Regions from separate parts of the Chromobacterium fluminis genome, predicted to be linked through region 2. Evidence: riboswitches for the same ligand, from Rfam matches in the RefSeq annotation. Region 2 holds a riboswitch; the other holds the start of a gene.
What was found. Region 2 has a riboswitch for FMN ahead of HA052_RS03910 (class I SAM-dependent methyltransferase). Riboswitches for the same ligand answer to the same signal wherever they lie in the genome.

Region 1: another riboswitch for FMN. It lies ahead of ribB (3,4-dihydroxy-2-butanone-4-phosphate synthase); the one in region 2 lies ahead of HA052_RS03910 (class I SAM-dependent methyltransferase).

What each region holds. Positions count from the first base shown of each region.
Region 1 is NZ_JAAOMA010000014.1:107,419-119,122, forward strand. Features, by position in the region: gene ruvB (Holliday junction branch migration DNA helicase RuvB) at 48-1,082, opposite strand; FMN riboswitch at 1,171-1,317, shown strand; gene ribB (3,4-dihydroxy-2-butanone-4-phosphate synthase) at 1,443-2,102, shown strand; gene HA052_RS11970 (ATP-binding protein) at 2,155-3,564, shown strand; gene HA052_RS11975 (hypothetical protein) at 3,561-4,091, shown strand; gene HA052_RS11980 (sigma 54-interacting transcriptional regulator) at 4,088-5,437, shown strand; gene HA052_RS11985 (BON domain-containing protein) at 5,739-6,476, shown strand; gene ruvA (Holliday junction branch migration protein RuvA) at 6,970-7,563, opposite strand; gene ruvC (crossover junction endodeoxyribonuclease RuvC) at 7,602-8,153, opposite strand; gene murU (N-acetylmuramate alpha-1-phosphate uridylyltransferase MurU) at 8,158-8,865, opposite strand; gene amgK (N-acetylmuramate/N-acetylglucosamine kinase AmgK) at 8,868-9,899, opposite strand; gene HA052_RS12010 (LPS-assembly protein LptD) at 9,974-11,704, shown strand, end outside.
Region 2 is NZ_JAAOMA010000003.1:235,189-246,892, reverse strand. Features, by position in the region: gene HA052_RS03920 (epoxyqueuosine reductase QueH) at 1-428, shown strand, start outside; gene HA052_RS03915 (N-formylglutamate amidohydrolase) at 441-1,151, opposite strand; gene HA052_RS03910 (class I SAM-dependent methyltransferase) at 1,291-2,028, opposite strand; FMN riboswitch at 2,122-2,284, opposite strand; gene HA052_RS03905 (YfeK family protein) at 2,368-2,733, shown strand; gene hrpA (ATP-dependent RNA helicase HrpA) at 2,820-6,755, shown strand; gene HA052_RS03895 (MFS transporter) at 6,836-8,152, opposite strand; gene HA052_RS03890 (GNAT family N-acetyltransferase) at 8,220-9,461, opposite strand; gene HA052_RS03885 (AraC family transcriptional regulator) at 9,542-10,342, opposite strand; gene HA052_RS03880 (DMT family transporter) at 10,480-11,370, shown strand; gene HA052_RS03875 (class II glutamine amidotransferase) at 11,512-11,704, shown strand, end outside.

The sequences.
Region 1 (11,704 bases), on a different contig from region 2:
GATGGCCATGCTGCTGCGCGCAAGCGACAACGCCGGGACTCTGCTCGTCAATCTCTCAGCGGCAGGCCAAAGTGCTGATAAGCCAGCGCCGTCGCCATCCGGCCGCGCGGAGTGCGCTGCAGATAGCCTTGCTGGATCAGGAAGGGTTCGATCACATCCTCTATGGTGTCGGTGGATTCGCCAATGGCTGCCGCCACATTGTCCAGGCCCACCGGTCCGCCGGAAAACTTCTCCAAAATGGCTTGCAGCAACTTGCGGTCCATTACATCCAGGCCAGCCGGATCCACGTCCAGCATCGCCAGCGCGGCGTCCGCCACCTGGGAGCTGACCACGCCGTCGGCCCTGACTTCGGCGTAATCCCGCACCCGGCGCAGCAGCCGGTTGGCGATGCGCGGCGTGCCGCGGCTGCGACGCGCCACTTCGAACGCGCCGTCGTCGGCCAATTTGACGTTCAACAAGCCGGCGGAACGGCTGACGATGCGGGTCAGTTCCTCCGCGTTGTAGAACTCCAGCCGCGCGACAATGCCGAAGCGGTCGCGCAGCGGGTTGGTCAGCATCCCGGCGCGGGTGGTAGCGCCCACCAGGGTGAATGGCGGCAGATCAATCTTGACCGAACGCGCCGCCGGCCCCTCGCCTATCATAATGTCGATCTGGTAATCCTCCAGCGCCGGATAGAGGATTTCCTCCACCACCGGGCTCAGCCGGTGGATCTCGTCGATGAACAACACATCGTGCGGTTCCAGATTAGTCAACAGCGCGGCCAGATCCCCGGCCCGCTCCAGCACCGGCCCCGAAGTCTGCCGCAGATTGACGCCCATTTCGCGGGCCACGATATGCGCCAACGTGGTCTTGCCCAACCCGGGCGGGCCGAACAGCAGCACGTGGTCCAGCGCTTCGCTGCGGCGCTTGGCCGCCTCGATGAAGATTTCCAGCTGTTCGCGCGTCTTTTTCTGGCCGACGTACTCGTCCAGCAGCTTGGGCCGCAAAGCGCGCTCCAGCGCTTCCTCCTGGCTGGACAGGCTTTGCTGGGTGACGATGCGCGGCTCGGGCGCGCCGCCGTACAGGTTGTCGGTTTCAATCATGGTGTTAGCCGTCGGCCAAAAAAACGAATGTCCAATCTTACCACCGCGCTATAATCGCCGCTGGCCCGCCCATCATCGCGGGCCGACGCAACGTCTTCAGGGCGGGGTGCAATTCCCCACCGGCGGTATGATCGCAAGATCGAGCCCGCGAGCGCTTCCGCTTCCCGGCGGAAGGTCAGCAGATCTGGTGACAGGCCAGAGCCGACGGTAATAGTCCGGATGAGAGAAGACGACATGGCCGCCTGCCGCGCTACGCGCGGCCGCGGCGTGTTCGCTGCGCGCTTTTGCGCGCGGGTTGGCTTTCGCCGACCCTTTTCACGCCCTGGAACCTGTTTCTCAAACGACCCGAGGACCGTTTCCATGAGTATCGCCACACATCCCGACACCTTGTCTCAACGCGTCGAAACGGCGCTCAGCGCCTTGCGCCGCGGCTTGCCGGTCATCGTTCCCGACGACCACGACCGCGAAAACGAAGCCGACCTGATTCTAGCCGCCGACACGCTGAGCGAAACCGAAATGGCGCGTCTGATCCGCGATTGCAGCGGCATCGTCTGCTTGTGCCTGACCGCCGAGCACGCCGCCCGGCTGCAATTGCCGCCGATGACGCAACGCAACGACAGCCGCTACGGCACCGCCTTCACCGTCAGCATCGAAGCCGCGCAGGGCGTATCCACCGGCGTGTCCGCCGCCGACCGGGTGCGCACCATTCAGGCAGCCGTCCATCCGCAAGCGCAGGCCGGCGACGTGGTCAGCCCCGGCCATGTCTTTCCTCTGGTGGCGGCAGAAGGCGGCGTGCAGAACCGCCGCGGCCACACTGAAGCCGCGGTGGAACTGGCGCGACTGGCCGGCTTCCAACCCGCCGGCGTGCTGTGCGAGCTGATGAACCCGGACGGCAGCATGATGCGCGGCGCGCAAATCGCGGACTACGCTCAAACGCACGCGCTGCCCGTTCTGAGCGTGGCCGAACTGGCCGAATGGATTTCCGCGCAGAACTTAGCCGCCGCTCCGCTGTCTGCTTGATCTTTGCCCTTAGCCGCGGGCTAATGCCCGCGGCGACGCCGCCGACCCCTTCATGCTTCGTTTTATTTCTTTCCGCAGCCTGTTGCTAGCCAGCTTCCTGATCGTCGCCGTCGTGCCCTCGGCCGTGCTGATTCAGCTTCGCAACGAGCTGGGACACGCCGCCTCCACCCTGCGCTCGCATCAGGAACAGGCCAAGGAATGGCTGGACGCCAACCGCGTGTCACGCGAGCAATCCATTCAATTCGAACGCGCCACCCGCCAGGCTCAAATCCTGAAAGACCGCGCGCTGGCCAAAACCGCCGCCGGCGCCTGGCAGGAGATCGAGCTGGCGCAACGCAAATTGCAACGCGGCGACGACGACGAGTTGACGCTCAGCGCCCGGGCCATTCTGGCGATCCAGCCGCAACTCCAAGCCCTGCCGGCGCGCGCCGGCGCGCAACGCGACCGCTTGTTCCGCCAGCTAGACCTGCACCTGACCGCGCAAGGCCAATTGATCAACCGCCAACTGGAACAAAGCCAGCGCCAATGGCAGGACTCGATCACGGAAATGCGCCGCACCGCCGACCGCCTGGCCTGGCTGTCGCTGGCTTCCGCCCTGACCTTGGCGCTGGCGATGACCTTGTTAATCAGTTGGCCGCTGCGTAAGCTGCAAGCCAAGATCGCGCGGATGAGCGACGGCGCGCGGCTGCAGGACTGGCGCCAGTCCGGCCCCGCCGACCTGCAGCGCCTAGCCCGCGAGTTGGCCCAGCTGGACCGCCGGCTGGCGGCACTGGAGGAACAGAAAGGCCGTTTCTTCCGCCAAGCGTCCCACGAACTGAAAACCCCGCTGGCCGCCATCCACGAAGCCGCCGCGCTGCTGCGCGAAGAAGTGATAGGACAGCTGTCCGCCCAACAGCAGGAAATCGTAGCCATCTTGCAAAACAATGCGCAGACCCTGCGCCAACGCGTGGAGGCCTTATTGCGCTATGATGCCGGCCAATGGCTATCCGAGACACTGACAGTGGAGACCTTCGACCTGCCGGCGCTGATTGCAGAACGGTTGCAGGCCTGTCGTCCGCTGCTGCAAGCCAAACGCCTCGCCGCCGAAGTCCAAGGCGACATGGAGCGGGTCAACGGCGACCGCTCCAAAGTGGAAACCATCCTGGACAACCTATTAATCAACGCCATTCGCCACAGTCCCGTCGACAGCACCTTGAACATCCGCCACGGCCGCGACGCCAGCGGCGTCTGGCTGGAGATCAGCGACCAAGGATCCGGCGTGCCGGAAGCCTATCGAGAAAAGATTTTCGAGCCGTTCTGGAGCGGCTCGCCGCCGCCGGATGAATTGCCCGGCACCGGGCTGGGCCTGGCGATGGCGCGCGGTTTCGCCCAATTGATGCGCGGCGAGCTGACGCTGGAACCCAAGCCCCAAACCGGCGCCTGCTTCCGCCTGCAGTGGCCGGAACCGGAGAACAAGACATGAAAACATCTCGCTTTTGGGCCCTCAACGCGCGGCGGCTGCTCTGGCTGTGCGGCCTGCTAGCCCTGAGCGCCTGCGCGCATCAGCGTCAGCCGGTTGCCATGCCCGCCGCGCCCATCATCCGATGTCCAGACGCCAACCAAATCCTGCTGCTGCTAAGCCAGACGCGGGAGCTCCAAGCTCTGGCCCTAGCCGGGCGGGAAAGCTGCGGCAGCAGCCGCTTGCTGACTCTGCTACAACAGGCCCAGGCGGCGGAGAGCCGCGCCGATGTTCAAAAACTACAGGCCCAATTGGAAAGCCTGCTCGCCAAAACCGACAATCTGGACCCGGCCAGCCAGGGTCTTACGCGACTACAGCTTCAACAGCTGCAGGAAAGACGCAAACTAGCGGAAGCGCTGGAGCGACAACAAGCTCAGAACCGTGATCTGCAGAAACGCTACGACGACTTGAACGGCAAGCTCAACGCTTTGCGCGAAGTCGAGCGCGAACTCCAGCTGAAGCCCAGCAAAACCAAAGGAGGCCAGCCATGAGCGCTACCGCCCGCATCGTCTTGGTGGACGATGATCCCGACCTATTGCGCTTGCTCGGCCTTCGCCTCGGCGCCGCCGGCTACGAGGTTGAAGCGCTGGATAGCGCCGAAGCGGCCTTGAACGCGCTGGCGGCTCGCCGCGCCGATTTGCTGCTGACAGACTGGCGCCTGCCCGGTATGGACGGCTTGGAGCTGTTTGAACAAGTCCGGCAGCGCTACCCCGCGATGCCGGTGATTCTGCTGACCGCCCACGGCACAGTGCCGGACGCAGTGGAGGCCGTCAGCCGCGGCGTGTTCGGCTACCTGGTCAAACCCTTCGACGGCAAGGCGCTACTGGACAAGGTGGCCCAAGGACTATCGCTGGCGGGGTCCGGACGCGTGGTCGATCAGGCAGCCGCCGGCTGGCGCTCCGGCTTGGTCAGCCGCAGCCCGGCGATGGAGGAGCTACTGGCCGAGGCCCGCATGGTCGCCGCCACCGGCGCCAGCGTGCTGTTGCGCGGCGAAAGCGGCACCGGCAAGGAGGTGCTGGCCAAAGCTATCCACCTGGCCAGCCCGCGCGCGGGCCAGCCCTTCATCGCAGTCAACTGCGGAGCGATTCCGGACAATCTGCTGGAAAGCGAGCTGTTCGGCCATGAAAAAGGCTCCTTCACCGGCGCCAACGCGCGCCAGACCGGCTTGATTCAGCAGGCGGACGGCGGCACCCTGTTCCTGGACGAGATCGGCGACATGCCGCCGCCTCTTCAGGTCAAATTGCTGCGCGTGCTGCAGGAGCGAGAAGTGCGACCGGTCGGCGCGACGCGGGCGACCCCGGTGGATATTCGTCTGGTGTCGGCCACGCATCGCGAGCTGGAAGCGCTGATTCAGGAAGGCAGCTTCCGAGAGGACTTGTTCTACCGCCTAAACGTGGTTTCGCTACGCCTGCCGCCGCTGGCGGAACGCCGCGAAGACATTCGTCTGCTAGCCGCGCATTTCCTGGAAAAAATCTCCACCCGCTATCAGAAAGCCGTTAGCGGTTTCGCCGCCGACGCGCTGGAATACCTGAGCGCCGCGCCCTGGCCGGGCAATATCCGGCAATTGGCCAATGTTGTCGAACAATGCTGCGTGCTGACCACGGGCTCTCTGGTGACGCTGACGCAAGTACAGAAAGCCGTCGCCAGCGAAGAAAGCGCGATTCCGACGCTGGCGGAAGCGAAGCGACAATTCGAACGCGACTACCTGGAACGCTTGCTACGGCTCACCGGAGGCAATGTCAGCGACGCCGCGCGCCTGGCTGACCGCAACCGCACCGAGTTTTACCGCTTGCTGCAAAAACACGAACTGACGCCAGCCGCCTTCAAGCTGGAATAAGCGTAGCGACGCGACAGGCGTGACGAAAACGGCACCACCCTACGCCTGTCGCTAATCGACGACAGGTAAAATCCCAGTCAAATCAAAGTCCTGCCCATTTCCACCACCATTCTGTCGCCAAACGGCGACAGAATGGTAGCTTCCTGCAAACCAACTCAAGCCATAAAAAAACATAAGTCTTTGAAAAACAATAAAAAATAAAAACTGGCACGCCTTTTGCCATAGGGAGAGCGCAAATGATCGAAGCGCGGCAGACTCAAGCGCAAGCGATGTGACTCACTCTCTCGAAAAGGTTAATCCCATGAAGAAATCCACTCTTGCCATTGCTCTGATGACTTCCCTGTTCGCCGGCGCCAGCTGGGCGGCTCAAGACGCCAGCGCTCCGGCTGAACAAGCTCAACGCGCCACCGCAGCCAAGGACGACGCCAGCGCTCCGGCCGAGCAAGCTCAACGCGCCACCGCAGCCAAGGGCGACGCCAGCGCTCCGGCCGAACAAGCTCAACGCGCCACCGCAGCCAAAGGTGACGCCAGCGCTCCGGCCGAACAAGCTCAACGCGCCACCGCAGCCAAAGGTGACGCCAGCGCTCCGGCCGAACAAGCTCAACGCGCCACCGCAGCCAAAGGCGACGCCAGCGCTCCGGCCGAACAAGCTCAACGCGCCACCGCAGCCAAGGGCGACGCCAGCGCTCCGGCCGAACAAGCTCAACGCGCCACCGCAGCCAAGGGCGACGCCAGCGCTCCGGCCGAACAAGCTCAACGCGCCACCGCAGCCAAGGGCGACGCCAGCGCTGCCGAAGCTTTGATCGCCGAAGCCGCGCCAAGCGCAGCCACCGGTCTGAACCAGGCTGTCCAGGAAGCTGTCGCCAAAGCCGCGGCTCAGGTTGGCGCCAATATCCAGACCAGCGTGAAAGCGGGCGAAGTCACTCTGAACGGCACCGCGCCCAGCGAAGAAGCGCTGCGCCGCGTAGCTGAAGAAGCCTCCCGCGTACCGGGCGTGACCTCGGTGCGCACCAACGTCACCCTCAAAGCCGCTGGCTAATTCCGCTTTAATTCGTCGGCGCGCAACCCCCTGGCTCGCTTGTCATGACCTGCCGCGCCGACACTTGCTTACCCGGAGTCGTCCCAAGGAACACACGCAAGTGTGCCCGCCTCCATTCGCCGCCCTTCTGGGTGGCTTTTTTTATGGAGGACCAACGCACACCGCTCTTTCTTGGCCGCCCCCGCCCCTCTTAAGAGCCGCTAACAAAACTCAGTTTTACGGCTGAGGCAAGGCGCGCCGACGCAGACAGTACATTGAGTACGGCAAGTCGGCGCAACGCAGCATCAGGGGTTTTGTTAGCGGCTCTTAACGATGTGGCAGTCGCCTGGCCCACACCGCCACCCATTGCAAAACGCTAAGAATCTGCTTAAGGTCTGCTGCGTTTCGTGAGGCGTAGCCACGGTAAGTGCCCTTCGAGTACCACCCGTATAGTCCGCTTTCTCCGCGGTTTTCGCTTTGCCTCTCCTTTGCTAGCGAGATCGTAAACACGTTTTTAAAACTTCATCAGACTCTTCAAGGCAAGGCGCACGCCTTCGCTCACCGTCACGTCAGCCGGCAGGCCCTTGGTGGCGGCGGCGGCTTCCTTCTCGTTGTAACCCAGCGCCAGCAAGGCGTTAACGATGTCGCCCTTCTCATCCGGCGTGACGGCAAAGGCAAGGCCTCCTGGGGCGGTCAGATTGCTGCCGGTGGCCAACTTGCCACGCAGTTCCAGCACTAGGCGTTCCGCGGTTTTCTTGCCAATACCCGGCACCGAGGACAGGCGTTTGATATCTTCGCTGGCCACCGCCACCGCCAAATCGTCGGTGGTCATGCCGGAGAGGATGGCCAGGGCGATCTTGGCGCCGATGCCGGTCACCTTCACCAGTTGCCGGAAGGTTTGTCTATCCTCCTTGCTGGCGAAGCCGAACAACAAATGGGCGTCTTCCCTCACCACTAGGTGGGTGAACAGCGTGGTTTTTTGACCCAAAGCCGGCAATTGGTAAAAAGTGGTCATCGGCACATCGACTTCATAACCGACTCCATTGACGTCCAACACCACTTGCGGGGGCAGTTTTTCGATGAGGTTGCCGCTCAGGCGTCCAATCATGTTCGGATTCTTTCATCAAGCGATTACAGGCACACCGGCTACACCAGCCGGCCGCCTCGAATTTTCAAGCCGCTTTGCGCCAGCTGGCCCAAAGCACCGGCGCTGAGATTGGCGTGCGCCAAGGCCACCGCCAACGCATCGGCGGCATCGGCCTGGGGCGTACCAGACAAATTCAGCATCCGCACCACCATGTGTTGCACCTGCTCTTTGGCGGCCTTGCCGTGACCCGCGACGGACTGTTTGACCTGCAGCGCAGTGTATTCCGCCACCGGCAAATCCCTCAACACCAGCGCAGTAATACAGGCGCCGCGAGCCTGGCCCAACATCAACGTGGCCGCGGGATTAACGTTGACGAACACTTGCTCTACCGCCGCCGCCTGTGGCCGATAGGTATCGATCACGCCGAACAAGCCGTCGACGATCACGCGGATGCGCTCGCTCAAAGGCGCGCCCTGCGGTGTGCGGATGCAGCCGGAGGCCACGTAATGGCGTTGCTGGCCAACCAGGTCGATCACCCCGAAGCCGGTAATGCGGCTGCCGGGATCGATGCCGAGGATGCGGCGCGCGCCGGGAAGAGACGGAGCCGACATCGCCTCAGCCCGGACCGGCGCGCAATTGTGCATCCAACTGCTGCAATTGCTGCGGCGTGCCTACATTGTGCCAGACACCGTTGAAATACTCGCCGCTGGCCCGCCCCGCCGCGATCGCGGCGTCGTAGAACGGGCGCATCGGCGCGAAGCGGCCTGCGGGAAGGCTGGAGAACATGCGGGTGTCGTAAAGACCGATACTGGAGAAAGTCAGCTTGCGCTCGCCGTCGGCGCGCAAGCCGCCATCCGGCGCCAGCGCGAAATCGCCGCCGGCGTGGAAGACTGGGTTGTCCGTCATCACTAGGTGCATTCCAGGCTCCTCACGTCGCTCCAGCGCGGCCAGCCGGGGCAACAGGCCGGCGTAATCGTAATCGGTGTAAATGTCCGCCGCCACGCATAGAAAGGCCCGCTCCCTCCCTTCCCGCAACATGGGCAAGGCTTTGGCTATGCCGCCGGCTGTCTCCAATGGCTCGCCCTCGGCGGAGTAAGCGATACGCGCGCCAAAGCGGCCGCCGTCGCCCAGCTCCTGTTCGATCTGCGCTCCAAGCCAGGCATGATTGATCACGATATCGGCGAAACCCGCGGCCACCAGGCGTTCGATCTGCCAAACGATCAAGGGCTTGCCGCCCACGGCCAACAAGGGCTTGGGCGCATGGTCGGTCAGCGGCCGCATCCGCTCGCCGCGGCCGGCCGCCAGAATCATGGCTTTAGGCATGCTCACCCCTTGTAGCTCATTACCGGATAGGCCGACTGCAGTTCTTCGTCGGTCTGATCCTTGCCCACCAACTGCAGCAGCAATTGATAGAACGGCGCCAGTTCCTGATAACGACGGATGGTCCGTTTCAGATATCTGATGAAACGCGGAATCTCGGCGCGATACTTGTCCTTGCCGTCGCGATGGAACAAACGCGCGAAAATGCCGGCCACTTTCAAGTGGCGCTGCACCCCCATCCACTCGAAATCACGATAGAAAGCGTCGAACTCCGCCGGCACCGGCAGACCGGCCGCGCGCGCCTTTTCCCAATAGCGGATCGCGATATCGAGCACAAAAGGCTCGTCCCATTCAATGAAAGCGTCGCGCAATAGGCTGACAATGTCGTAGCTGACAGGGCCGTACACCGCGTCCTGAAAGTCCAACACCCCCGGTTTTCCCGGGGTCAGCATCAGATTGCGCACAATGAAATCCCGATGCACAAACACCTTGGATTGGGCCAGCAACACCGGCAGCAAGGCCTTGACCCCAGCGTCCCACAACTGACGTTGAGCAAAATTCAGCGGCTGTCCCAATTCCTTGGCGCAGAACCATTCCGGAAACAGGTTCAACTCGCGCGTCAGCAGCGCTTCGTCGTATTCCGGCAACACTCCCGGCTGGCTGGCGGACTGAATCTCCACCAGGGTGTCCAGCGCCTCCAGCAGCAGATGGCGCCGCACCTGCTCGCGCCCATCATGCTCCAAGGCGGCCAAATAGGTCACCCGGCCCAGGTCCTCCAACAACAGCAGACCTTGTTCGCGATCGCGCGCCAGCAGCTTGGGAACATTGACCATGGCGAAAACGTCGCGCACTTGCACATAGGCGTCGGTGCTCATTTTTTCCGGCGGCGCATCCATCACGATGCAACTCGCGCCATCCGGCCAGGTCGCACGGAAGTAGCGCCGGAAGTCGGCATCCGCGGCAGCGAATTCGAGCCCGATGTCCTGCCCCGGGTACAAATTCGCCAGCCATTTTTTGATGAGTTCCTGTCTATGCATGTCGCTTCGTCTTGGTGCTGATAGAATTGGCTGATTTTATACTGCCCCGCCGCCCCTTAGATATGGCTTTGTGCATGCCCAGAATCAAACCCAATCCGCTAGCCTTGGCGCTGGCGGCCGCGTTTTCACTGCAGCCGGCGCTGGCCTTGGCTGATGAAGACGCCCCGATCGCCCTGCCCACACCGCCCAAGGCCGAAGGCCAGACCCACGTCACCGCCGACGATATGGACGGAGAGATGAATGTGGAGCTGAAAGCCCGCGGCAACGTGGTGGTCACTCGCGACGACCAAAAGCTGGAGTCCGACTGGCTGAACTATTACCAGAACAAGGACCGAGTCAAGGCCGGCGACCACTTCAAGATGACGCGCGGCGTCGATGTGGTGACCGGCACCACGCTGGATTACAACGTCGCCAACTACAGCGGCACCGGCATGGACCCAGTATTCGCCATGGGCAAGCCCGCGCCGGCCGCCAAAGGCACGCCGGCCGGCGCCCGCCCTATGAGCACGGTGCCGATGCGCGGCGACGGCCAGCAAGTGGACTTCCGCGGCCAGAACGAGTATCGGGTCTACAACAGCCGCATCAATAGCTGCGAGCCCGGCAACGACTCCTGGTATCTGAACTCCTCGCTGCTGGACCTCGATTACAACAGCGGCGTCGGCACCGCCCGCAACGCGCGGCTGAATTTCTACGGCATGCCCATCCTGTACACGCCGTGGATGGATTTCCCGCTCAACGGCAACCGCAAAAGCGGCTTCTTGCCGCCCACCTTCAAGACCGGCACCAACGGTACTGAAATCGCGCTGCCCTACTACTGGAATATCGCGCCCAACTACGACGCGACCATCACCCCGCATTTCAACGACAAGCACGGCACCATGCTGGGCGCGGAGTTCCGCTACCTGCAGCCCAACTATTCCGGCTCGATCTACACTGAGCAACTGCCCAAGGACAAGGTCACCGATAAAAACCGCTACGCCTGGTATGCAACCCATAGCCAGACGTTGGCCCCGGGTCTGACTTTCGGCTACAACGCCAACTACGTCTCGGACCCCAACTACTTCAAAGATTTCGGCGATCGTCTCAGCATCGCCGCCAACGTCAACCTGGTACGCGAAGCCTGGCTCAGCTACGGTTTCGGCTGGCAGGGCGGTTCGGCCAACGCCACCTTGCGTGCGCAACGCTATCAGACGCTGCTGGAAAACCCCGCTCCCGGCGACATTCCCTACGCGCGGTTGCCTCAGCTGATTTTTAACGCCAGCCAGAAACTGCCTCAAGGCTTCAGCGCCAACCTGCAGAGCGAGTTGACCCGCTTCTCCCACCCGACATTGCAAAACGGCGACCGCCTGGTCGCTTATCCCAGCCTGACGTGGAGCCTGGACAAGAGCTGGGGCTTTCTGCGGCCCAAAATCGGCATGCATCTGACTGAATACCAGTTGGACGCGCTCCCCGGTCAGCAAGCCCGTTCGGTGTCGCGCAGCCTGCCCATCTTCAGTACCGACGCCGGCCTCTACTTCGACCGCGATACCGAGTTTCTGGGCGAGGATCACCTGCTGACGCTGGAGCCGCGGCTGTTCTACGTCAATATCCCGACCCGAAACCAGAACAATCTGCCCAACTTCGACACCTCGGAGAATGATTTCAACTTCGCGCAGTTGTTCACCGAGAACCGCTTCTCCGGCTCCGACCGCATCAACGGCGCCAATCAGCTGACCACAGCGCTGACCAGCCGCCTGATCAGCCAGGAAAACGGTCTGGAACGGATCCGGCTGACCGTGGGCAAACGTTACTATTTCAACCAGGAC
Region 2 (11,704 bases):
ACTATGACCGCGACAACTGGTTTGAGCGCGCCAAGGGCATGGAAAACGAACCGGAGCGGGGCGTTCGCTGCACCATGTGCTTCGACATGCGCTTTGAACGTACCGCTCTGTACGCGCATGAACACGGTTTTCCGGTGATCACCAGCTCTCTGGGGATTTCACGCTGGAAGAATATGCAGCAGATCAACGACTGCGGCGTGAGAGCGGCCGCGCGCTACCCCGGTCTGATCTATTGGGAATACAACTGGCGCAAGGGCGGCGGTTCCGCGCGCATGATAGAGATCAGCAAACGCGAACAGTTCTACCAACAGGAGTACTGCGGCTGCGCCTATTCCCTGCGCGACAGCAACCGTCAGCGCCGCGAAGCCGGCCGCGCGCCCATTCGTCTAGGCGTCAAATACTATGGCGATGAAGACGGCCAGGCTTGAAGCGCCGCTGTCTCACTCCTCAATTTCGCGCGCATAGCGCACCAGCGCCTGCAGGAGCTGGGCGAAGCGGTGCGCGGCCAGATTTCCGTCCGAAGGCGTGAGCCAGGTACTGCTGATTTCCAGTTGGATGGCCGGCACGCCCAGCCGGGAAGCGAACTTGGCGATGGTCTGGTTCTTGGAGGCGGCAAAGTAATTGTCCGAGACATTCAACACGCCCTGTTGTCGCAGGCTTAGCTCCAGTCGTTGTTGCAATTCCGGCTTGCCCAGCAGCGAGGCTCCGTTCAAAGTGCCGAAGTCCACGTCGTAAGGCCGATATGGATGGCTGCCGTGCAGGTCCAGCACCAGCAGCGGGCGTCGATCGGCAATCAACGCCGCCAGCTTGCGCTTGAAGGCGTTGTCGTCGTCGTAATTGGGATCGGCCGGCGCGGCGCGGGTGGTGTAGATCGCGGTGGCGCCGGCCAGTTGATGCAGCATCGCCGCCAAGGCCGCGGTGCCGCCGCCGTCGGAGAAGCGGTATTGTCCTTCGCGGAACGGGCTGGTGGCGTGCGGCGCGGTCACAATGATGGGGCGCGCGCCTTCCCGCACCGCAAACCAAGGCTCGCCGTTTTGCGGCGGTTTGTCCTTGGCGGCGTCCGTCTCCTCTTGCAACTTGATGGCCTCTACAACGTGAGCGGGTTCGATGATGGCCCGCGCCGGCGGCGATTTACCGACGGCAGACGCCATCGACAACGTCAGGACCAGAACCCCTAGTAGCAACTTGACTCTCACCTCGCCCCTCCCCGTGAACACGGGCCGCATGCTCGATCTTTGCTGGACCAAGCCGGCGCCGCTTGGTTCTGCGCGCCGGCCCGGAAAAACCGCGCTAGAGCGCCGGCTTTCGCGCGGTTAGCAGCAACAGGGCCGGACGGCGCGTGTGTGGGCGCAAACCGTCCTGACGCGCCAGTGTCTGCTCGTCCGGCACGGGCTCGCCCAGATGAAGCAATTGGAAGCCGGCGCCCAGCAAGCCGGCCACATAGCTTTCCACCGTGCGGTGCTGCTTGATCACGCCGTCGACGAACCAGCGGGTTTCACGCGCGCCCTGCTGAAAGTAGGCGTCCAGCGTCCAGTGCGATGGCTCGCCCGCCGCGTCCAGCGCCCAGCCCTGAGGGCTGGCCGTGCAAATCGGGTGCTCCACCGTCAGCGCGAACACGCCGCCGGGCCGCAAAGCGGCGAACACGCGCGCCGCCACGGCGGCGTAATCCGCCACGTAATGCAAGGCTAGCGACGACACCGCCAGATCATAAGCGCCTGCCGGCGATTGAAAGTCCTCGATGCCGGCGAGCCGGTATTGAATGTCGGAATCGCAAGTGCGCGCTCGCGCCTGTTCCAGCATCCGTTCGGACAAGTCCACCGCGGTGACGCTGGCCGCGCCTTGGGCGCGCGCCCAACGGGCGAAATCGCCGAAGCCGCAGCCCAGATCCAGTACGTCGGCGCCGGACAGCGGCGGCAGCGCATCGCGCAAGGCGGGCTGCTCCAAGGCGCCGTTCAAGCCCGTGTCGCTGTCGCGCAAGGCTTGGTATTGGGAGAAAAAGACCGGATGGTCGTAGATGTTTTGCTGCATGTGGAGGCTCCGTAAAGACTTAAGGGAAGCGCTCCAGGGCGGCGCGCGGCCATGCCGACGCGCAAAAGCGCGCCAGGCCGCTCACGGCTTGGCGCGCGTCTTCTCTCATCCGGACTCTCACCGTCGGCTTCGGCTTCGCACCGAATCTGCTGACCCGCGCATCGTGGAAACGATAGCGCGGCGCTCGCGGGCTCGCCGCCGGCATTCGCCGCGGCTTACCGCCGGTGGGGAATTTCACCCCGCCCTGAAGACCGGCACAGCATAAAGGCGGCACAAAACTTGGACAAGCCCCGGCGCATCGCGCATAGTCGGCGCATTCCGATTGCAATGGAGCGAAGCATGACCCCGAAGCTGCCGATCTGGCTGTTTTTTTGTTTGAGCACCGGCACAGCCATCGCCGCGCCCACCCCGACCGCCAAGAACGAGATCAACCATCTATTGGACTATCTGGCCCAGTCCGGCTGTGAATTCAATCGCAACGGCAGTTGGTACGGCTCCAAAGAGGCCCGCGATCATCTGAACGACAAGTACCAGTATCTGTTGAAGAAGGACTGGGTCAGCAACGCGGAAAGCTTCATCGAGCGCGGGGCCACCCAGAGCAGCATCAGCGGCAAGGCCTACCAAGTGCGCTGCGGCGCGGCGCAGCCGGTGGCCAGCGCCGCCTGGCTCAAAGCGGAGCTGAGCCGCTATCGCCAGCGCAAATAAGCCGGTCGGTCGGGAATCCCGGCCTGCCGGACCGCCACGCAGCTGTTATAATCGCCGCTTTCCTGTAATCCAGTGTTCTTTCCCCGATGACTGCTGCCCAGCTGCTGGCCCAACTCAAGGCCGACCTGCCCTCCTGCCTGATCCGCGACCGCCACACCTTGCGCCGCAAACTGAGCGACGCCGCCGAGCGGCTGAAGAAAAACCAGCCTGCGGACAAGCAACTGGCCGACATTCAGGCTCAGATCGAACGTTCCGCCGCCAAGGTGGCCGCGCGCCGCGCCCATCTGCCCAAGCCCGACTTCGACGACGCCTTGCCGGTCAATCAAAAACTGGCCGACATCAAAACCGCGATCGAGCGCCACCAGGTGGTGATCATCTGCGGCGAAACGGGCTCCGGTAAAACCACCCAGCTGCCCAAAATCTGTCTGGAGCTGGGCCGCGGCGTTCACGGACTAATCGGCCATACCCAGCCACGCCGCCTGGCCGCGCGTTCAGTAGCCAGCCGCATCGCCCAAGAGCTGAAATCCACGCTGGGCGAGCACGTCGGCTTCAAGGTGCGCTTCACCGACAAGCTGTCGGAAAAATCCGTGATCAAGCTGATGACCGACGGCATTATGCTGGCGGAAACCCAGACCGACCGTTATCTGGAAGCCTACGACACCATCATCATCGACGAGGCGCACGAACGCAGCCTCAACATCGACTTCCTGCTGGGTTATCTGAAACAGTTGCTGCCGCGCCGGCCGGACCTGAAAGTGATCATCACCTCCGCCACCATCGACGCCGACCGCTTCTCCCGCCATTTCGACGGCGCGCCGGTGATCGAAGTCTCCGGCCGCACCTATCCGGTGGAAGTGCGTTACCGCCCGTTGGCGCAGCGCGACGAAGACGAGCGCGAAGTGGAGATGGAAGGCGCCATCGTCGACGCCGTCGACGAGCTGTCGCGCCAGGGCCCGGGCGATATGCTGGTCTTCCTGCCCGGCGAGCGCGAGATCCGCGAAACCGCGGAAAAGCTGCGCAAGGCCGGCATTCGCGGCTACGAGATCCTGCCCTTGTTCGCGCGGCTGTCTAACGAGGACCAGCAGAAGATATTCAAGCCCACCGGCGGACGCCGCATCGTGCTGGCCACCAATGTGGCCGAAACCTCGCTGACGGTGCCGGGCATCAAATACGTGATCGACACCGGACAAGCGCGCATCAACCGCTACAGCCCGCGCGCCAAGGTGGAGCAGCTGCAGGTGGAGAAAATCTCCCAGGCGGCGGCGCGACAGCGCGCCGGCCGTTGCGGCCGCGTCGAGGCCGGCATCTGCGTGCGCCTGTACGGCGAGGACGACTTCAATCAGCGCCCGGCGTTCACTGATCCGGAAATCGTCCGTTCCAACCTGGCCGCGGTCATCCTGCGCATGGCGGCGTTGCGGCTGGGCAAGGTGGACGCCTTCCCCTTCCTCGAAGCGCCCAGCAGCCGGTTGATCGCCGACGGCTACCAAGTGCTGACCGAGCTGGGCGCGGTGGACGACAAGGGGGAATTGACCAGCGTGGGCAAGGAGTTGGCGCGGATCCCGGTGGACCCCAAGGTGGGCCGCCTGTTGCTGGCCGGCCGCGACTTCGGCTGCGTGCGCGAAGTGCTGATCATCGCCGCCGCCTTGAGCGTGCAAGACCCGCGCGAACGCCCGTTCGAGGCGCGCGAGGCGGCCGAACGCGCGCAGGCGCGCTTCAACGACGAGAAGTCCGACTTCCTGTCCTTCCTGCACCTGTGGGACTTCTTCTCCGACGCGCTCAAGCACAAGAAATCCAACCGCCTGCTGATCAACACCTGCCACGAGCACTTCCTGTCCCATCTGCGCTTGCGCGAATGGCGCGAACTGCACGCGCAGCTGGCGGACATCGCCGGCGAGCTGGGCCTGATCAAGCGCGAACAGGCGCACGCCGACGCCGAGCAGCCGGACGCGCAGATGACGCAGAAAAAGCGCCAGCAGCTGGAAGCTGTCGCTTATGAAAACCTGCACAAGGCGCTGGTGACCGGCTTGATCGGCAACCTGGGCATGAAAAACCAGGAAAGCGATGATTACCAAGGCACCCGCGGCGTCAATTTCCACGTCTTTCCCGGCTCCGGCCTGAAAAAGGCCAAGCCCAAATGGCTGGTGGCGGCGGAACTGGTGGAAACCACCCGCCTCTACGCCCGCTGCGTGGCCAAGATCGAGCCGGAATGGGTGGAAAAGCTGGCACCGCACCTGGTCAAATACCATTACTTCGACCCGCACTGGGAAAAGAGCCGCGGCGAAGTGGTGGCCAGCGAGCGGGTCACCCTGTACGGCCTGACCCTGGTGCCGCGCCGGCCGGTCAGCTATGGCCGCATCGCGCCGGAAGAAGCGCGCGAGCTGTTCATCCGCGGCGCGCTGGTGAATATGGACTACGTCAGCAACGCGCCCTTCTTCCAGCGAAATCAGCAATTGATCCGCGAAGTGGAGCAGCTGGAGCACAAGGCGCGGCGTCAGGACGTGCTGGTGGACGAAGAGGCGCTGTTCGCCTTCTACAGCGAACGGATTCCGGCCGAGGTGGTAGACGCGGCCAGCTTCGAGGCCTGGCGCAAGGAGGCGGAAAAGACCGAAGCCAAGCTCTTGCATCTGACGCGCGAAGAACTGATGCGCCACGCCGCGCAGCATGTCACCGAAAACCAATTCCCGGAATGGCTGGAGCTGGAAGACGGCCGCCTCAAGCTGCGCTACCGCTTCGAACCCAATCACCCGCTGGACGGCGTCACCCTGGACGTGCCCCTGGCCATCCTCAACCGCTTGCAACCGGCGGCTTTTGAATGGCTGGTGCCCGGCATGGTGCGCGAAAAGCTGCAACAGCTGATCAAAGGCCTGCCCAAGCAAATCCGCCGTTGCTGCGTGCCGGTGCCGGACTTCGTCACCCGCTTCCTCAGCACTAACCCGGACCAGCAGCAGCCTATCGCGCCGCAGCTGGCGCGCTTCATCCTGCGCGAGACCGGCGGCGTCAAGGTGGACATCGATGACTTCCGCGCCCAGGACTTGCCGGCCCACCTGCTGTTCAACTTCCGCGTCATCGACGACGGCAAGCAGGAAATCGGCCTGGGCCGCGACCTGCTGGCGCTGCAAAAGCAGTTCGGCCAGGCTGCCCAGCTGACCTTCCGCGATACGAGCGCGGAGTTCGAGCGCGACGAAGTCAGCAGCTGGGATTTCGGCGAGCTGCCGGAAAGCATACAGTTCGCGCGCGGCCGTCAGCAGCTGACCGGCTACCCGGCGCTGACGCTGGAGCAAGACAAGGTGGCGATCCGCCTGTTCGACACCCAGTTGATGGCCGAGCGCCATCACCGTCAGGGCGTGATCCGACTGCTGCAGCTGCAGCTCAAGGAACAGATGAAGCAGCTGTCCAAGGGCCTGCCCGGCATGACCCAGCTGGGTCTGCAACTGCGCGCGGTGGCCAATGTCGATGAATTATTGGCCGACGCCATCGCCTGCATCTGCGACCGCGCTTTCATTGGCGACGACGCGCTGCCGCGCAACGAAAAAGCCTTCAACGACCAGAAAACCCGCGCCCGCACCCGGCTGCCGGCGGTCAACCAGGCGGTGACCCAGTACCTGGGCCAGGTGGCCTCGGAATACGGCCCGCTCAGCGTCAAGATGCAAAAGCACAAGCTGGGCTACGAGCTACAGCAGCAATTGGCCAAGCTGGTTTACAAGGGTTTCCTGGCCGCTACGCCGTGGAGCCATCTGCCACACCTGCAGCGTTATATGCGCGCGATGGGCCTGCGCATGGACAAGCAGCCGGCCAACCCGCAGCGCGACGGCCAGCGCGGCGCGGAAATTCGCGACCTATGGCAGAAATGGGAAACCCGGGTGGCCGAGGACAACGAAGCCGAAGGCGCATCCCAGGCGCTGCTGGATTTCCGCTGGCAGATCGAAGAGCTGCGCGTCAGCCTGTTCGCCCAGGAGCTGAAAACGCCCTACCCGGTCTCCACTAAGCGGCTGATGAAGCTGTGGAACGAGTTGCCTCGTTAAATTCAGAGACCGGAACTCGCACGACAAAACGGCGGCGTCGATAAGGACGCCGCCGTTTCTCTATGCGCGCTTCCGGCTCTTCAATGCACCGGGTGAGACAAGCCAGGTCTATCGCCCCAGGCCAGTAAAAACAAACCCATCGCCAGGCCAACCAAGCAGAAAACCATCAGATAGCCGGCCAGCGCCAGCGAACTCGCCTCCATCCACACCGACAGCAGCACCGGCGTGAAGCCGCCCACCACCGCATAAGCCACATTGTAGGAAAAAGACAGGCCGCTAAAGCGGATGGGCGCGGGGAAGGCTCGCACCATCAGATAAGGCACCGCGCCGACGATGCCGGCGAAAAAACCAGTGAGCGTGTACAGCGGGCGCAGCCAGCTCGCGTCCTGTCCCATGGTCTGGTAAAAACACCAGCTGCTGACGCCCAACAGCAGGCTGCCCACGGTAAACACCGGTCCGCCGCCGAAGCGGTCCGCCGCCAGGCCGGCGACGACGCAGCCCACGCTCAGCGCGATGATGGCCAGGCTGTTGGCGGACAAGGCCTCCACCGGCGGCACGCCGAACTGTTTTTGCAAAAAAGTGGGCGTCATCAGAATCACCACCACGATGGTGACCGACAGCATCGCGGTGGCCGCCATCGACACGGCCATGCCCAGACGATGGCCGCGCAAGGCCGCCTTCAGCGGCAGCTCGGCGGACAGCGCCTTGCGCGCCTGCATTTCGCTAAACACAGGGGTTTCATGCAACCAGCGGCGCAGATACATCGCCACCAGGCCGAACACCCCGCCGATCAGGAAGGGAATCCGCCAGGCGCCGTCTTCCAGCTGCTGCGGCGTGAAGGCTAGATTCATCGCCATCGCGATCAGGGAGCCAAACAGAATGCCTATGGTCAGCCCCGAGGTGATGATGCCGCAAGCCAGGCCGGTGCGGCGCGGCGGCGCGTGCTCGGCGACGAAGACCCAGGCGCCCGGCACCTCGCCGCCGATGGCCGCGCCCTGCAATACGCGCAGCAGGAGCAGCAAAATCGGCGCCCATATCCCTATGCTCTGGTAGGTGGGCAGCAGGCCCATCGCCAGCGTGGGCAGCGCCATCAACACAATGCTGAGCGTGAACATGCGTTTGCGGCCGAACAGATCGCCGAAGTGCGCCATGACGATGCCGCCCAGCGGCCGCGCCAGATAGCCGGCGGCGAAAATGCCGAACACCTGCAATTGACGCAGCCAGCCCGGAATGTCCTGCGGGAAGAACAGCTTGCCCAGCACCAGGGCGAAAAACACGTAAATGATGAAGTCGTAGAACTCCAGCGCGCCGCCCAGCGAGGCCAGGCCCAGCGTCTTGCAGTCGTTTCGGTTCAGTTTGCGCGTGTGCGCCGCTTCGGCGCTCGCGGTTTGAGTCATATCGGGTCCTTTCCGCGACCAAGATCGCGATCGCCCTCCCCGCCGCTCGGCGCGAAGGACGGCGCGTTTATTTTTTGAAGGGGTTGATCGTCGGCGCGTCCTCGTGCTGGACGATGCCGAAGCTGCTGCGGATCAGCGAATTGAGCATGGGCTGGCGATGGCGTATCCATAGCGAAGTCGGCACCGGCCGGCACCCCATCCTCGCCTTGGGCTCCAACGCGGTGCGCCCAAAAATCACTCGTCGTCCGCCGGCGGCCAGCGCAGACTCAATCGCCGAATGCAGCAGGCGCAGATAGAGCGGCAGCTCCTTGGCCGCGGCGCGATCGAAACCGATCTGCGCGGCGGTGATCTCCTCGCCGTTTTTCAGGATCAGCAAAAAGCCCAGCAGCGCGCCGCTCTGCCACAGCCCGCGCAGCTCCGCCCGCTCCGGCCCCAGCGCGGCCATCCGCCGCCAGTAATCCGCACTCACCGTGACCGGACGCAGCGTGGCATTGTCTTGCACCGCCAGGTAAAGCGCTTGCATCCGCTCCGCCTGCGCGTCCACCTGCTCCGGCGTCATCACGCCGATTTCGCAACCGGCGGCTTCTATCGGCTTGAAGATCTGCTGGCGGATGCTGCTGCGGTATTTGGAGGTCATTCCGGCCAGGTAGTCGTCGTAAACGCTCCAGTCCTCGGCCAGCGGCAGCACCATATTGGGCTCCGTCTCTAGGGTACTGTAGCTGAGCTTGCCCAACGCCCGGCTGTCTTCCCGCGCCGTTTCGTCCATATCCTTTACCAGCACGAAGTCGATCTGGCCGTTGAGCTTCTCCGCGCGGCGGATGCGGTAGAGGATCTCCGCCACCGCCTGCCAGCGGGTCTGCGGGTCCAGGTCCTCGGCGAAAGCCGCGCCGTCCAGGCCGTAGCTGAGCATATTGCCGCAGACCAGCAGCCGTTGCCGCAGCTTGGGCTTGAGATTTTGCGCCAGCGCCGCGCGCAGCGAGCCTTCCGGACGCGGGCCGGGGTGAGCGTGCATGGTTTCCAGGCTCACCTCCAGCAGTTGCATCGCCACCGCCGCCACCGGTTCGCCGTCGCGATAGGCCAGCGCATAGCGCACTTCGAAGTTGGCGAGTCCGGACTGCTCCAGCGCGCGCCAGTAATCGCGGGACATCAGCAGCCCGTGCCGGGCCGCCAGCTGATCCCAGTGTTGTCCGTTCAAAAAGTCTATGCGCTCGGAGAAGGCGAAATTCAGCGCGCTGGCCTGCCGCAGGCGGCGGCGCAGCTTCCAGCCGTCGCCCAGTTGGCGGGCCAGTTGTTTGATTTTCTTGCTCATGGCTTGGGGCGTAGAAGGCTGGTTCTATGATTGACAATCATTCCAGTGTGCCGCAATGCCAAAAGGGCAACAAGCCTCCCTCAATGCGCGCCATCGGTCAGCAAGCGCCGGTAGCGCTCCGGGGAATAGCCTAACTGCTTGTTGAACATGGCGATGAAGGCCGACGCGGTGCCGTAGCCCAGGTCGGCGGCGATGTCCTGCACCGGACGCCCTTCGCGCAGCCAGGCCAGGGCCCTTAGCAAGCGCACCCGGTTGCGCCACTGGACAAAACTCATGCCCAGCTCGCGTTGAAAATGGCGCGCCAGCGTGCGCTCGGTGCCGTGCACGCGCTGCGCCCACTGCGCCAAGGTGGCCGCATCGGCCGGATTATCCCGGATGGCGGCCAGGATGGGCGCCAATTGACGATGACGGCTGTCCGGCAGATAGCTGTCCTGGTGGCCGGCCTGAGCCAGCCGCTCCAGCAGCAGTTCGGCCTGCCGCCGGTCCCACGGATCCCGAACGACGGTGACGCCGCGCTGACAGAAATCCTCCAACAAGGCGCGCAGCAAGGGCGTTTGCGGAATCAGGCAAGGATGGGCGGGCAAGCGGGCGGCCTGCTCGGCGCCCACATAGACCGAAGTGTAGCGCATGGCCTGACGCACCGAAGCGGAATGGCGAACCCCGGCCGGCACCCAGATCAGGAACTCCGCCGGCGCCGCCATCGCTCGCTCGGCTTGGCCGGGCTCGATCAAGCTCAGCTCGATCACTCCCAGACTAATGCAGTTCAACTGCCCCCAGGGATGGCTGTGCGGCGAAAACTCCGTCTGCGGCGTCAGTTGGTCGTAGCGCAGATGGATGGGCGCGGGCTCCGGCAAGCCTTGGTCCAGTTCTGAGTAGTCCAATTTGTCGGTTTCCCGCTATCGTCTTGTCTGTTTTGCATTATATACATTGAATCAGACAGCAGTACACTGCCTACTGTTAATGCTTTTCTGTACTCTCGACCGCACATCGGAACGAGAGCCGCATCCGGAGCCATCCCATGTATTCATTGTTTCCCATGCTGGCCGTGCTGATCTGGTCCGCCAACACCGTGGTGTCCAAAGCCGCGGCCCAGGCGCTGGACCCCGCCGCCATTTCTTTCTATCGCTGGCTGTTGGCAGCCTTGATTCTCACTCCGCTGAGCCTGAGGCCGGTATTGCGCCAATGGCGCGCCATCCGCCCCTGGTTGGGCCGCTTCACCGTATTGGCCGCGCTCGGCATGGTGATGTACCAATGCCTGGCTTATTACGCCGCGCACAGCACCAGCGCCACCAATATGGGCGTGATCTGCGCCTTGATCCCGCTGCTGGGCCTGGCGCTGAACGCGACCGTCTTTCGCCAGCCCACCGGCGCGCACGCGCTATTCGGCGTGGCGGTGTCCTTGCTGGGGGTGCTTTACCTGCTGGGCCAGGGGCGGCCGCTGGACCTGCTTAGCGGCGGCGTCAACCGCGGCGACGCGCTGATGCTGGTCGGCTCCCTCTCTTACGCGCTGTACGGCATTCTGCTGCGCCGCTGGGCGCCGCCGTTCGGCAGCTGGACCAATCTCTACATCCAGGTGCTGCTGGCCGTGCTGATGCTGGTGCCGGTGGCGATGAGCGCGGACAGCCTGGCGGTGCCGCCGCAAGGCGTCGGCCTGGTCGCCTTCGCCGGCATCGCCTCCTCGGTACTGGCCCCCTATCTGTGGATGCGCGGCATCCAGGGCCTGGGCAGCGAGCGCACCGCCATCTTCATGAATCTGCTGCCTTTGTTCACCGCCGTGATCGCCAGCGCGCTGCTGGGCGAAACCATCCACGATTACCACTGGCTGGGCGGCGGGCTGATCCTGCTGGGCGTCAGCCTGAGTCAGGGCGGCTGGGCCAAGTTGCGCGGCCTCGCGCGTTCCGCGGCCTGAGCGTCGATTCCGCCGCCGCGCCCGGGCTCCACGGCCGGCGCGGCGGGATTGCCGCGGCCTCGCTTATCGCCTAAGCTCTGTAACAAAACCGCAGCCGGCGCGGCCGGCCATGACAACCTCTCTACCGTGGAACCCAAAACCATGTGCCAGTTAATGGGCATGAATTGCAATACTCCAACCGACATCCTGTTCTCCTTCGAAGGCTTTCACCGCCGCGGCGGCCAGACCGACCACCACGCCGACGGCTGGGGCATCGCCTTTTTCGAGAACAAGGGCTGCCGCATCTTCCTGGACGACAAACCGTCCGTGGAATCGCCTGTGGCCCACCTGGTGC